DNA from 3 places in the Aeribacillus sp. FSL K6-3256 genome. Region 2 is predicted to be linked to each of the others. Evidence: riboswitches for the same ligand, from Rfam matches in the RefSeq annotation. Region 2 holds a riboswitch; each other region holds the start of a gene.
The links. A riboswitch is a leader RNA that binds a small molecule or an ion and turns the genes downstream of it on or off. The one in region 2 is predicted to bind S-adenosylmethionine.
Positions count from the first base shown of each region.

Region 1: another riboswitch for S-adenosylmethionine. It lies ahead of metK (methionine adenosyltransferase); the one in region 2 lies ahead of NSQ84_RS05415 (methionine biosynthesis PLP-dependent protein).
Region 3: another riboswitch for S-adenosylmethionine. It lies ahead of NSQ84_RS15535 (2,3-diketo-5-methylthiopentyl-1-phosphate enolase); the one in region 2 lies ahead of NSQ84_RS05415 (methionine biosynthesis PLP-dependent protein).

Region 1 covers NZ_CP150188.1:933,587-938,009, forward strand. Annotated here, with positions in the region: gene pckA (phosphoenolpyruvate carboxykinase (ATP)) at 1-1,371, opposite strand, end outside; SAM riboswitch class I at 1,640-1,831, shown strand; gene metK (methionine adenosyltransferase) at 2,037-3,242, shown strand; gene NSQ84_RS04615 (phosphatase PAP2 family protein) at 3,292-3,822, opposite strand; gene NSQ84_RS04620 (gamma carbonic anhydrase family protein) at 3,995-4,423, opposite strand, start outside.
Region 2 covers NZ_CP150188.1:1,103,274-1,107,696, reverse strand. Annotated here, with positions in the region: gene NSQ84_RS05425 (TAXI family TRAP transporter solute-binding subunit) at 1-86, opposite strand, end outside; gene metC (cystathionine beta-lyase) at 255-1,418, opposite strand; gene NSQ84_RS05415 (methionine biosynthesis PLP-dependent protein) at 1,411-2,526, opposite strand; SAM riboswitch class I at 2,643-2,780, opposite strand; gene NSQ84_RS05410 (aliphatic sulfonate ABC transporter substrate-binding protein) at 4,118-4,423, opposite strand, start outside.
Region 3 covers NZ_CP150188.1:3,219,507-3,223,929, reverse strand. Annotated here, with positions in the region: partial or broken gene NSQ84_RS15555 (IS3 family transposase) at 1-45, shown strand, start outside; gene NSQ84_RS15550 (BREX system ATP-binding domain-containing protein) at 295-549, opposite strand; gene NSQ84_RS15545 (hypothetical protein) at 549-851, opposite strand; gene NSQ84_RS15540 (hypothetical protein) at 929-1,138, opposite strand; SAM riboswitch class I at 1,503-1,608, shown strand; gene NSQ84_RS15535 (2,3-diketo-5-methylthiopentyl-1-phosphate enolase) at 1,687-2,910, shown strand; gene NSQ84_RS15530 (2-hydroxy-3-keto-5-methylthiopentenyl-1-phosphate phosphatase) at 2,886-3,596, shown strand; gene NSQ84_RS15525 (methylthioribulose 1-phosphate dehydratase) at 3,593-4,240, shown strand; gene NSQ84_RS15520 (cupin domain-containing protein) at 4,263-4,423, shown strand, end outside.

The DNA of each region.
Region 1 (4,423 bases), 170 kb from region 2:
GAGTTCGCCTTCCAATGCTGCCTGAACCATGGCTCTTGTATAAGCAAGTTTAATTCGTTTTCCTACTCCGTATTCTCCGCCGGTCCACCCTGTATTGACTAAAAATACTTTCACATCATGTTCTTCGATTTTTCTTCCGAGCATTTCAGAGTATCTTGTAGCTGGAAGCGGAAGAAATGGTGCGCCAAAGCATGTGGAGAACGTTGTTTTAGGGGAAGTAATACCCCTTTCCGTTCCAGCAAGCTTGCTCGTATAACCGCTTAAGAAATGATACATAGCCTGTTCTTTCGTTAATTTGCTTATTGGCGGTAGAACACCGAACGCATCAGCTGTTAAAAAAATAATAGTGTTAGGGTGACCCGCAATGCTCGGTTTAGCAATATTGTCAATCGCTTCAATTGGATAAGCCGCACGGGTGTTTTCTGTTAATAAGGAGTTGTCATAATCAGGAATTCGTGTCGATTCATCAACCACAACGTTTTCCAAAACGGAACCGAATCGAATCGCGTTATAAATTTGAGGTTCTTTTTCTTCAGACAAACCGATGCATTTTGCATAACAGCCGCCTTCAATATTAAAAATACCAGATGAAGACCAGCCGTGTTCATCATCACCAATTAATCGGCGTTTTGGATCGGCGGAAAGTGTTGTTTTGCCTGTTCCCGATAAACCGAAAAAGAGCGCGACATCGCCTTCTTGACCGACATTGGCGGAGCAGTGCATTGAAAATATATCTCTTTCTGGAAGCAGGAAGTTCATGACGGAAAAGATAGACTTTTTCATCTCGCCTGCATATTCAGTTCCGCCGATCAGGATTATTCTCTTTTCAAAAGAAATAATGATAAATGCTTCTGAGTTCGTTCCATCCACAGCTGGATCTGCTTTAAAGGAAGGAGCGGAAACAATCGTAAACGGATTTTTATGCTCCTTTAAATCGTCTTGGCTTTTCGGACGGATAAACAGTTGGCGAGCAAATAAATTTTGCCACGCCAATTCATTGACCACTTGAATTGGAAGACGATATTTTTTGTCAGCTCCGGCAAATCCGTTAAAAACATAAATTTCATCTCTATTTTTTAAATATTGTATGACTTTTAAGTACAGTTTTTCAAAAACTTCTGATGAAATTGGCTTGTTGACGGGTCCCCAATCAATTAAATGCTTGACAGAATCTTCTTCAACGATGAATTTATCTTCTGGTGACCGGCCGGTATATTTGCCTGTTGTAACCGAAACTGCACCTGTATTTGTTAAAAAACCTTCTTTCCTAGCTAAAACTTTTTCTACAAGTCGTGCGACTGGTAAATTATGATATGCATTTGGTCCGCTGATCAACGAAGCTAATTCATTTGATACATCTACAATATTCATATACATACCATCCTTTTTTTGCATATTTGAAATGGTTTTATAGAAATAGTATAACACATTCGCAAAAATAATCCATCCTATTTATCGATTTCTGAAAATAATGTTTTTACTATATATTTTGCCTTCATTTTTGGGCATCATACGAATCATGATTGATCAGCTGATACTGAAATAATGGATATCAGATGATTTGGAAAATTACAGAGAAGCTTTATTTATTGTTGACAAGTACTTTTTTGCTCCTGTATGATATACATTTGAACGGATACTCTTATCCCGAGTTGGCGGAGGGACAGGCCCTATGAAGCCCAGCAACCGGCTCGTTGAAAGAAGACAGTAGAATATGGCTTTCAAAATCCCGGTATTCTATGGACATACAACATGATGCGAAAGAATTCCATATTCATAGACGAGCAATGGTGCTAACCTGATGCAAGGTTATATCCTTGAACGATAAGAGTGAAAGGCAATGATGTTTATAACAACCTTTCCTCTGGCAGGGAAGGTTTTTTCTATGTATAAGAGAAATCTCGTTTAGCCAAGTTTTTCTTATCGTACGAAATTTTGATATGTTTACAACAGTGGTGAGGGAATGAGTTCCGTGTCAATGTCAAGGAGTGTAGCACTCCATAAACATCATTTTAAGTTTGAGGAGGAAGCAGTAAATGACAAAAAAGCGCCGTCTGTTTACATCTGAATCCGTAACGGAAGGGCATCCGGACAAAATTTGCGACCAAATTTCAGATGCGATTTTAGATGCCATTTTAGAAAAAGATCCGAACGCACGTGTAGCTTGCGAAACATCTGTCACCACCGGACTTGTATTAGTCAGTGGAGAAATTACGACAAGCACGTATGTGGATATACCAAAAATTGTGCGAGAAACGGTCAAAGAGATCGGCTATACGAGAGCTAAATACGGTTTTGATGCTGAAACTTGTGCTGTTTTAACATCAATTGATGAGCAATCACCCGATATTGCTGCAGGGGTGGATAAAGCTTTAGAAGCGCGAGAAGGACAAATGACTGATGAAGAAATTGAAGCGATTGGCGCTGGAGATCAAGGGTTAATGTTCGGTTTTGCATGCAATGAAACGAAGGAATTAATGCCTCTCCCGATTTCCATTGCCCATAAGCTTTCACGCCGGCTTACAGAAGTTAGAAAAAGCGAAGAAATTCCTTATTTGCGTCCGGACGGAAAGACGCAAGTTACGGTAGAATATGATGAAAATGAACAGCCGGTTAGAATTGACACAATTGTCATATCGACTCAACACCATCCGGAGGCAACTTTAGAACAAATTAAGCAGGATATTAAAGAAAAAGTAATTGATCCGGTTGTGCCAAAAGAACTGATCGATGAAGAAACAAAATATTTCATCAACCCTACCGGACGTTTCGTTATTGGCGGACCACAAGGAGATGCAGGATTAACGGGACGAAAAATCATTGTCGATACTTACGGAGGCTATGCGCGCCATGGCGGAGGAGCTTTCTCAGGAAAAGATCCGACGAAGGTAGACCGATCTGCAGCTTATGCGGCTCGTTATGTAGCGAAAAATATTGTCGCAGCCGGACTTGCAGACAAATGCGAGGTTCAGCTGGCCTATGCAATTGGTGTAGCGAAACCTGTCTCTATTTCTGTTGATACGTTCGGTACTGGCAAAGTAAGCGAAGATGTTTTAGTTGAATTAATTCGCAATAACTTTGATTTGCGCCCAGCTGGCATTATAAAAATGCTTGACTTGCGCCGCCCGATTTACAAACAGACAGCTGCTTACGGTCATTTCGGACGCAACGATCTAGATTTGCCATGGGAACGCACAGATAAAGCGGAAGCTTTGCGCGAACAAGCTCATCAATATTTGTAAAATAAAAAAGGTGTCCAATGCGATGCATGCATTAGACACCTTTTTGCTTTTACGGTCCGAATGCGACAAAACAGATGGTGCCTGCTGAAGCTCCTAGAACTATTCCCGCCAGCACATCTGAAGGGTAGTGTAGGCCAAGAAAAATTCTTGATAGTGCCACACTGAATGCGAGAGGAAGCAAAATCCATGTTAAGGCTGGAAAAAAGAGCAAAAATGGTGTAGCCACTGAAAATACAGCTGTCGTATGTCCAGAAGGAAATGAATGGTCAGTTAACGGATTTTCTAACACTTTTGTTTCAAATAATGTAAGATAAGGCCGTCTGCGTGGATAAATTCTTTTCACAATGAAAACCGGAATATGACTGAAAAAAAGAGCAGCTGAACTTGCCAAGGCAACAGTTTTTACAGGTTCATTAAAAAATAACATCAGCATTAAACATGTTGCAATTGAAAAAACAGCCCCTCCTAAATGAGTAACATACCGAAAATAAACATTCAGTCCTTTTCGTTCAAAATGCGAATTAATCAGTTTGAACAACTTGCACTCAAATTGGTAAAGCTGATTCAGCAGTCTGCCCATGTTAAAGTTCCTCTTTTCAAAAAGCAAAAATTCTTATAAAAAATTTTCTCTCATATTTATGTAAACTTCAACAAATCTAATAAAAATTTTACAAAATTTTAAAAATACATGAAGCTGCCCGGTAAAGAATGACATTTGAAAGAGAAAGTTTTAAAATGTTTTTATAAGCAATTTATATGTTGTTCATACGAGCAATATTTTTATAATATTGAGCTTTTTCGATATACTCGCGACGGATGCGTTCCATATCTTGAAGATCTTCTTCTGTTAATTCTCTAATCACTTTGGCGGGTCTTCCGAATGCTAAAGTTTTCTCAGGTATCTTTTTGCCTGGCGGGACAAGACTGCCTGCACCGATAAAAGCGCCTTTTCCGATTTCTGCTCCATCCAGAATAATCGAACCCATTCCAATTAGAGCTCCTTTCCGCACAATCGCACTATGGAGCAGAACTTGATGGCCGACGGTTACATCATCTTCAATAATTAACGGTTTATTTGGGCTCTGGTGCAGACAGCATTGGTCTTGAATATTGACCCGATTTCCAATAATAGTTGGGGCGACGTCACCGCGAATAACCGTCTGAAACCAAATGCTTGATTC
Region 2 (4,423 bases):
CCTTCGCTGTTATTTCCACACGCAGAAATGATCATTATGAAAAGAAGAGCTGTTAAGAATATAAGTCCGCTTCGCCATTTGATCATTGATACTCCCCCTTTTTAAATTCGTTTGACTTTGGGTGCATTACTATCATATTAAAGAACAAATGAAAAAATGTGGGATAATATGTCAGCTAGATTATCAACATAAAAAAAAGACAGGAATTGTCGGTATTCGACATCTCCCTGTCTTCTATTAAGGTAAGAAAAAATTTATTGATAGGCCAAAACAGTAGAAAGACCAGACTCCAAATCATTTTTTAAGTCTTCAAAATTTTCTAGCCCTACGCTTAATCGAAGAAGACCATCGGTTATCCCTCTTTTGATCCGTTCTTCTTTCGGCATCGCGGCATGGGACATTTTAGCTGGATACGACAAGATCGATTCAACTGCACCAAGGCTGACTGCGAAAACAGGCAGCTGAACATGATCAGCAAGAATCTTGACCGCTTTTTCATCTTCTAGTTCAAACGATAAAACCGCTCCACCGTTGACACTTTGCCGCAAATGAATATCTGACCCTGGGTGATCGTGAAGACCTGGATAGTACACTTTTTTAATGGCAGGGTGCTTTTTCAAAAATTCTGCTAATTGAGAAGCTGTTTTGACGGATTGATCCAGCCGCACATGAAGTGTTTTTAACCCTCTTAATACAAGCCAGCAATCATGCGGGCCGAGAACAGCGCCGAAGGCATTTTGAAGTTTGTAAAGCTCTTCGCCAAGCTTTTCATCTTTCACAACTGCCAATCCTGCCAAACAGTCGCTATGACCTGCCAAAAATTTTGTTGCACTATGTAAAACAATATCGGCCCCTAAATCGAGAGGCCTTTGCAAAGCCGGAGTCATAAATGTATTATCAACAAATGTTAAACAGCCGTTTTCTTTTGCAAGCTGCACAATTGCTCGAATGTCCGTCACTTTTAACAGCGGATTCGAGGGCGTTTCAATGTAAATCACTTTTGTGTTCGGACGTATATTTGCTTTTACGGCATCAAGGTCCGTCATATCGACAAACGTATATTCAATGCCAAAGCGCGATAAAACATCTGCAACGATCCGGTATGTTCCGCCGTACACATCTTCTGTGACCAAAACATGATCACCGGAAGAAAGTAAAAGAAAAGCTGTTGATATAGCGGCCATCCCAGAAGCAAACGCAAAGCCTCTCACTCCGCCTTCCAGTTCGGCAATCGCCTCTTCCAACGCTTTTCGTGTTGGATTTCCTGAACGGCTGTAGTCAAATTCAGGAGATTCATCCAATGTTTGCTGATGAAACGTTGACGCTTGCTGAATCGCCACGCTGACAGCACCAGTTGTCGGGTCAACCTTATGTTTATTATGAATCAATTTTGTTTGAAAGCTCCATTGGTCATGCATTTAGTAAATCCCCTTTCGCAGCTGCTTGCAATGCCTGCTTGAGATCTTCCTTCAAATCCTCCACACTTTCAATCCCTACAGAAAAACGGAGAAGCCGGTTACATACACCGTTTTGAATTCGGATTTCTTCCGGAATGTCCGCATGTGTTTGGGTAGCTGGATACGTTATAAAGCTTTCTACCCCTCCAAGGCTTTCCGCAAAACAGATTAATTTCAGATTCTGCAAAAACGGGTTGACCCATTCTTCTTTTTTCACACGGAAGGAAAGCATTCCGCCTCTGCCAGGATATAATACATCATCAATTTCAGGAAGCTCTTTTAAATATGCCGCCAGCTCCCTTGCATTTTCCTGATGTTTGGCCATTCTCAATGATAAAGTTTTCATTCCTCTAAGCAGCAGCCACGAATCAAAAGGAGATAATACCGCACCAATTGCATTTTGATGCATGGCTAATTTTTCGCAAATTTCTTTCCCTTTTGCACAGACCAGGCCGGCAAGGACATCGTTGTGACCGCCTAAATATTTCGTTGCGCTGTGAATCACGATATGCGCTCCTTCTTCAATCGGACGCTGCAAAACAGGTGTGTAGAACGTATTGTCAACGATCAGCAGCAAATTGTGCTTCCGGACCAATTCCGCCAACGAGGAAATCGATGTTTCCTGCATAAGCGGATTAGTGGGCGTTTCTAGAAAAATCGCTTTAGTATTTTCGTTTATTAATGATTCCGTATATTCGCGAGACGTAAAATCGTCATAGTGGAAGGAAAGACCGTATTTGCGCCACTCTTCTTCAAACAAGCGGTATGTCCCGCCATATAAATCTTTTGAAACGATCAGTTCATCTCCACTTTTAAATAAAGCCATAATCGTCTGAATCGCTGCCATTCCGGAAGAAAATGCAAATCCTTGATCGGCTCCCTCCAATTTGGCTATGGCGTCCTCGACAAGCTCTCTCGTTGGATTTTTTGTCCGAGTGTAATCATAGCCTGTTGATTCACCTATTCCTTTATGCCGGTAGGCTGTGGACAAATAAATGGGGGCGCTTACTGTTCCTGTAAGAGCTTCACTTCGATTTCCTAATTGGGCCAAAACTGTTTCAATATTCATCTTTGACTTTCCTCCTTTTTTAGTTAGTAAAAATGTGCTGCTTTCATTGCCTGTAGAGGAGGCTTTAAAAATAAAACGCCCTCTTCATAAGAAGAAGGCGTTTATTGTTTGGCTCCTTCTTATCTTCCAAGCATATCTTACGGCAAAATGCTTGCTGGATTTAGCACCTTGGTACAAAGGTTATCATGCCGCCGTCCTTGTACCGGTTGCTGAGACTTCTTCGGGCCAGTTCCCTCCGCCTCTCTCGATAAGAATTCCGATATGAACTTTTGATAGGTATAACTTTACCTCAGTTTTAAAAAAAATTCAAGACGTTTCCTGCCAACAATTCCGATAACTTTGATTTATTTTCAGTAAAACTAAAGAAAAATAAGAACATTCTTTAAATAATCCGTCGATTCTTGAAATGTTTTTTTGCGAAAGCCAAAAGGGAAATTTTTTTGTATGGATCACCTTTGATCCTCCATCATTTCAATGAAAGTGGTTTTATTTTCCCCTGAGGCTTCCCAAATTTTAATAGATTTTAAAATATAAATATCCAATTCGGAAGCTGTCGTATTTGGAGAAAAATTGTGAACGAGGTGATCTTCTTTAGAGGAATTGGAAAATTTTAAGAGAATTTAATAAACAGTAAATGAAACGATTGAATTGGCAAACTAATCGTTTGATAAATTTTTCGCCAACTTCTGTCAAACGAACCCGTACTCCATAAAGCAGCTGAACAGAAAACGAAGATGCGATATTTGTTTTGCAGGTGAAGCTGGGAAGCAAAAAAGATGAACATAAACGTGCCGTTGGAAAATTTGCTGAACATTCTTTACTGATGCGCCTTCTCTTTTTTATCAATATTATGGAAAGGAAAGACTGTTTATGATGCTGTATATAATCGACAGCATACGAACCAATAATTTTCATGACGAGCAAATGATGGGGCAAATCAAAATTATGTGAGAAAACGCTTTCTAAAAACTAGAACATCATCTAAACAATGTGTACGGAATTTATTATGATTATGAAAGCGACTACAGAGGAGATTATTTATTAAGCATTGCAATTGAAGAAAATAATGGGGAAGCTTTTAATTGAAATCTCGAGGAACATGAAAATAAAGTTTTTCAAGTAGATACAACGGACGAACAAGGCATTTTTAAAACTTGGAGTAAGATTTGGAAGCAAGAAGAAACTGGTTTAAGTAGAGCGTGCTTACACATATGATTTTGAAAAATACGGCCCAAATGGAGAAATTGAAATTCATATAGGCGCTGTCTAATAAGTCGATTTTCCGGCTTATAGACGCCCCTTTAATGTTTTAGAAATGTTGATATATCAATGTTTATAATCTTTCGTTTTCAATGGATTTTGACTTTCTGGACAGCTCCAAACAATGTGAAAAAACGGGAGCTTATTCGAGCGATTTGAATAAAAAGCTCTCACAACAACAGAATCCCAATATACAGGCATAGTCATAAACAACTTTTGGGATAAGCCCTGTTTTAACAACTGCTCCATCTTGAATTTACATCAACAAAATAACCCCCCCTATCCAGAAGCCGCATAATATCAAAAAGCTTCTGTATAGGGGGTTTATTGCTTAATTCAAAAAGCTTGTATCTACAAGACCTTTAAGATCCGGTTTTTCTTTTAAAAATTTCAAGTCATAAGAAGAGTTAGAAAAGTCTTGAAGAACTTTTTCATCCACTTCGGTTGTATAGCGGACACGTTCCCAAGCGCTGTCGATAATTTCTGGGTCAAGCTCTTGATTTGTTATTTCTTTAATCGATTGAATGGCAATATCGCGTGCTTCCTCTTTGTTTTTATTGATGAAGTCGACTGCTTTTTTGTGGGCTTTGACAATATTTTGAACTAAATCTTTATTTTCTTTAATAAATTTGTTGCT
Region 3 (4,423 bases), 1.7 Mb from region 2:
ATTCATAGCTGCCTGGGCTATATGACGCCACAAGAAACAGTAGACAGTATCAAAGGGCAGCGTAGTGCTCTTCACAATTTTACAAGCATCCGCTTTACATGGAGTGGCGGGTGTGGTAGGCTTATTTGCCATGCGAAAGAATTCATTGCCCCTTTCACCCTTCGCATAACACCACGCCCGCAGAGGCTCCATGTCAAGCGACAAGCGATGTCAATGAGATCAAAATTAAATTTCACTTATTGGTGTCCAAAATACTGACTTAAATCCAGTTTAATTCTTTCTACAGTACTAGGACTAATAATTTAAAAGAGAATGGACATCGTTCCCCTCTTTTGCAGCGTCTAATACGAATATAAATTCACGTAAAAATGTCCTTGGAAGTACAGTGATTTCCTGTTCAAAGGCAACAGTAAATGATTCAACATATTGCTTAATAAATGTATCATCAATAACTGTCTCTGGTATCCATTTGTGTACCATACCGTGGATTTCCCTAACTTTATATGAAACTTCTATTAATTGTTCAGTTGAGAAACGGTTTAATTTCATCAATGGGGTTGAAAGTACACCACTAACCCTTCCATTTTTTGTGAAGATAAAGGTTTAATTCTAGAATATAAAACATCATGTTCTTTAATTGATCGATCCTCGTTTTTAATTAAATCATCCGTTCCAGTAAATAACATATAACATCCTTTCCTTACATACGATTCACTTATTCCTAGCAATTTAGCTAATTTGTAATTCGAGAAATCAGGATTCAACTCAATTGCTTGTCTAAGTTTTTCTAAGTTCTTATCCGTTTTATTGCGCTGTTCTTTTAAATACTCCTCACGGCTTTTTACGCCCATTTCCCGGCGTTTTTGTTTCCTTCTCCGCTTTTCATTCGCATCTATAATCGTGCTTAAATGGCGTTGTTCGTCCTCTGTTATATCTTATCTAACCATTCAATTAATTTTTTATTGCTGATATTATATCCAGCGCCAGGATACCCTTTTTCTCTAGCTATTCGGTTTGCTTCTTCGTTATTCCGTGCATAATAGGCCTTTTCAGCGCTTCTGGTGGATCTTCTTAAAGGCTCATTAAACTGTAAATTAAACGTTAGCGTTTGTTTTAAGGCTTCTTCTGGATCATTCAAAAAGCAACATAACCAATAACGGTACAAGAAACAAATTGTCTCACGATAACCAGTAACGTTATAATTGCGTAATTCAACCAGTTTTTCTAAGTCTAGTAATCTAGCATGATGCGATCGGAAGACGTTAAAAAGATGTTGTACCTTCTTTTTTCGTCCTCTTTTTTTAGGCTTTCCTGTTTTGGCTCAACCTCAAGTTCCGGAAAATACCTCAAATTGTAAACTGCACCATTAAATAATTGTAGCATGCCATCAGAAAAATGTAAGCGAATTTGAATCGAATATGATGTAAAAAAGTGTTGACAGAGGGGAAGGATAGTGGCATAATCCAAGTAAACGAATAAGAATTATAAAGTTAATAATAAAACTCTTATCAAGAGCAGGTGGAGGGATGAGCCCAATGAAGCCCGGCAACCGACTCATATGATGAGCACGGTGCTAATTCTCCCAACAGAGATGTTGAAAGATAAGAAGTTGTTTTGACAAAAAACCTCTTCTTATTGAAGAGGTTTTATTTATATAAAAAAATCTGAATGAAGAGGATTGAAAAAATGGGTCACGTAACAGCAGTATACCAAATCATTGCGAAACGAGAAGATTTAGAAAAAAAAGCAGAAGGCATTGCTCTTGGATTAACGGTAGGTTCGTGGACTGACCTTCCTCTTTTAGTGCAAGAGCAGTTAAAAAAGCATAAAGGACAAGTGGTTGAGATAAAAGAAACAGGCGAGGATCCATCCTCCGGCAAAACGATTGCACAGCTTCACATTCGCTTTCCGGGAGAAAACTTTTCTAAAGACATTCCTGCCATCTTAACGACAACTTTTGGAAAATTATCACTAGATGGAGAAATAAAATTACTAGATTTGCAGTTTGACGATGAGATCTTTCGGTATTTTCCAGGTCCTCGATTTGGAATTCAGGGGTTACGAGAAAAACTTGGCGTTTACGACAGACCGTTAGTGATGAGCATCTTTAAAGGTGTAATTGGACGTGATATGGATTACCTTCTTGCCCAATTGCGGGAGCAGGCTCTCGGGGGCGTCGACTTAGTAAAGGATGACGAAATACTTTTTGAAAATTCGCTCACATCATTTGAAACAAGAATAAAGGAAGGCAAAAAAGTTCTTGATAACGTGTATCAAGAAAAAGGGCACCGAACTTTGTATGCGGTCAATTTGACGGGAAAAACATTTGAATTGAAAGATAAGGCAAGAAAAGCAAAAGAATTAGGTGCCGATATTTTGCTATTTAATGTTTTTACATATGGCCTCGATGTGCTGCAAGCATTAAGGGAAGATGATGAAATCGCCCTCCCAATTATGGCTCATCCGGCGTTTAGCGGATCGTTTACTTCATCCGAAAAATATGGGCTCTCTCATTCCTTATTGCTTGGAAAATTGATAAGAATTGCTGGAGCAGATTTTTCGTTGTTCCCTTCACCATATGGCAGCGTTGCATTGGAGCGTGACAAAGTTTTAAAAGTGAAAGAAGAATTGGTGAAGGAATCAGTTTTAAAACCAGTTTTTCCTGTTCCATCTGCTGGCATTCACCCGGGTCTTGTTCCCATTTTAATTCATGATTTTGGAAAAGATTGTGTCATTAATGCAGGAGGCGGTGTTCACGGTCACCCGCAAGGTGCTAAAGGCGGAGGAAAAGCTTTCCGTCAGGCAGTTGACGCTGTTTCCCGGGGTGTTCCCCTTAATGAAGCAGCTGAAGACATAGAATTACAAGAAGCAATTCGGCTCTGGGGATGGAAGGAGGCACCGTCCAATTGAAGCCAGTAATATTTTGTGATTTTGATGGAACGGTGACAAAAAAAGATAACATCGTTAGCATCATGAAGCGTTTCGCTCCAAAAGAGTGGGAGCAATTGAAGGATGGCGTCCTTTCCCAGTCGATTAGTATTCAGGAAGGAGTCGGCAAGATGTTTGCACTTCTTCCATCTTCTTTAAAGGGTGACATCATTCACTATATTTTAGAAACTGCAGAAATAAGGGAAGGATTTCGCGACTTTGTTCATTATGCGAAAAACATGAACATTCCTTTATACATTGTCAGCGGCGGAATCGATTTTTTTATTAAACCGCTGTTGCAGCCTTTTGATTCTATTACCGCACTGTTTTGCAATAAAGCGGATTTTAGCGGAGAAACGATCACCATTCATTGGCCTTATACGTGTGATGAAAAGTGTCCCAACCAAAATTGTGGGTGCTGCAAACCGACAATTATTCGGCAAATTGCAAATGCTGACACTCATTCCATCATCATCGGGGATTCCGTCACAGATTTAGAAGCCGCGAAGATTGCAGATACAGTTATTGCACGTGATTATTTATCAAAAAAATGTCAAGAATTTTCTATTCCTTATCAATCTTTCGAAACATTTTACGACTGTATTGACATTTTAGAGAAGACAATAAACAAAACAAATTTCATAGAAGAAAAAGGTGGCGCAAAATGAGTGTCGTTTTAACTCGTGTTCATGAGCTTGCGGAGATTAAAGAGGAGCTTGCTGCGAGGGATTGGTTTATGGGGACAAGCGGCAATTTAGCCATAAAAGTTCAAGATTCCCCGCTTCAGTTTCTTGTGACCGCAAGCGGCAAAGATAAACGAAAAAAAACGAAGGAAGATTTTTTGCTTGTAGATGGAGAAGGAAATCCTGTAGGCGCAACACAGCTGAAGCCTTCGGCAGAAACGCTATTGCATTGCGAAATATATAAAAGAAGCAAAGCCGGCTGCAGCCTGCATGTACATACGGTTGCAAATAATGTCATCTCCGAACTTTATGGTGACGCTGGAAAAATTGTATTTCAAGGACAAGAACTGATAAAAGCGTTTGACCGCTGGGAGGAAGATGCAGAATTACAGATTCCGATTATTTATAATTATGCCCATATTCCTACATTAGCAAGCACTTTGGGCGATTTCGTGAAGGAGGATAAAGGGGCAGTTCTTATTCGCAACCACGGAATTACTGTATGGGGAAAAGATGGCTTTGAAGCGAAGAAAATTTTAGAAGCTTGTGAATTTTTATTTCAGTATCAGCTTGCTCTTATTCAAGCAAAAGCCGGTCTCCTTGCGAGTACAGGAGCTTTAAATAATTAAACATTTTAAGGAGGTATTTTACATGACAACGATTAAAATTCAAGGAACAAACGAAGTTATCAGCAATCAAGAGGAAGTGATTTCATTTTTAAATCAACAAGGTGTTATTTACGAGCAATGGGATATTGCCAAATTACCAGAGCATTTAAAAGAGAAATATCTTTTAAATGATGAGGAAAAACA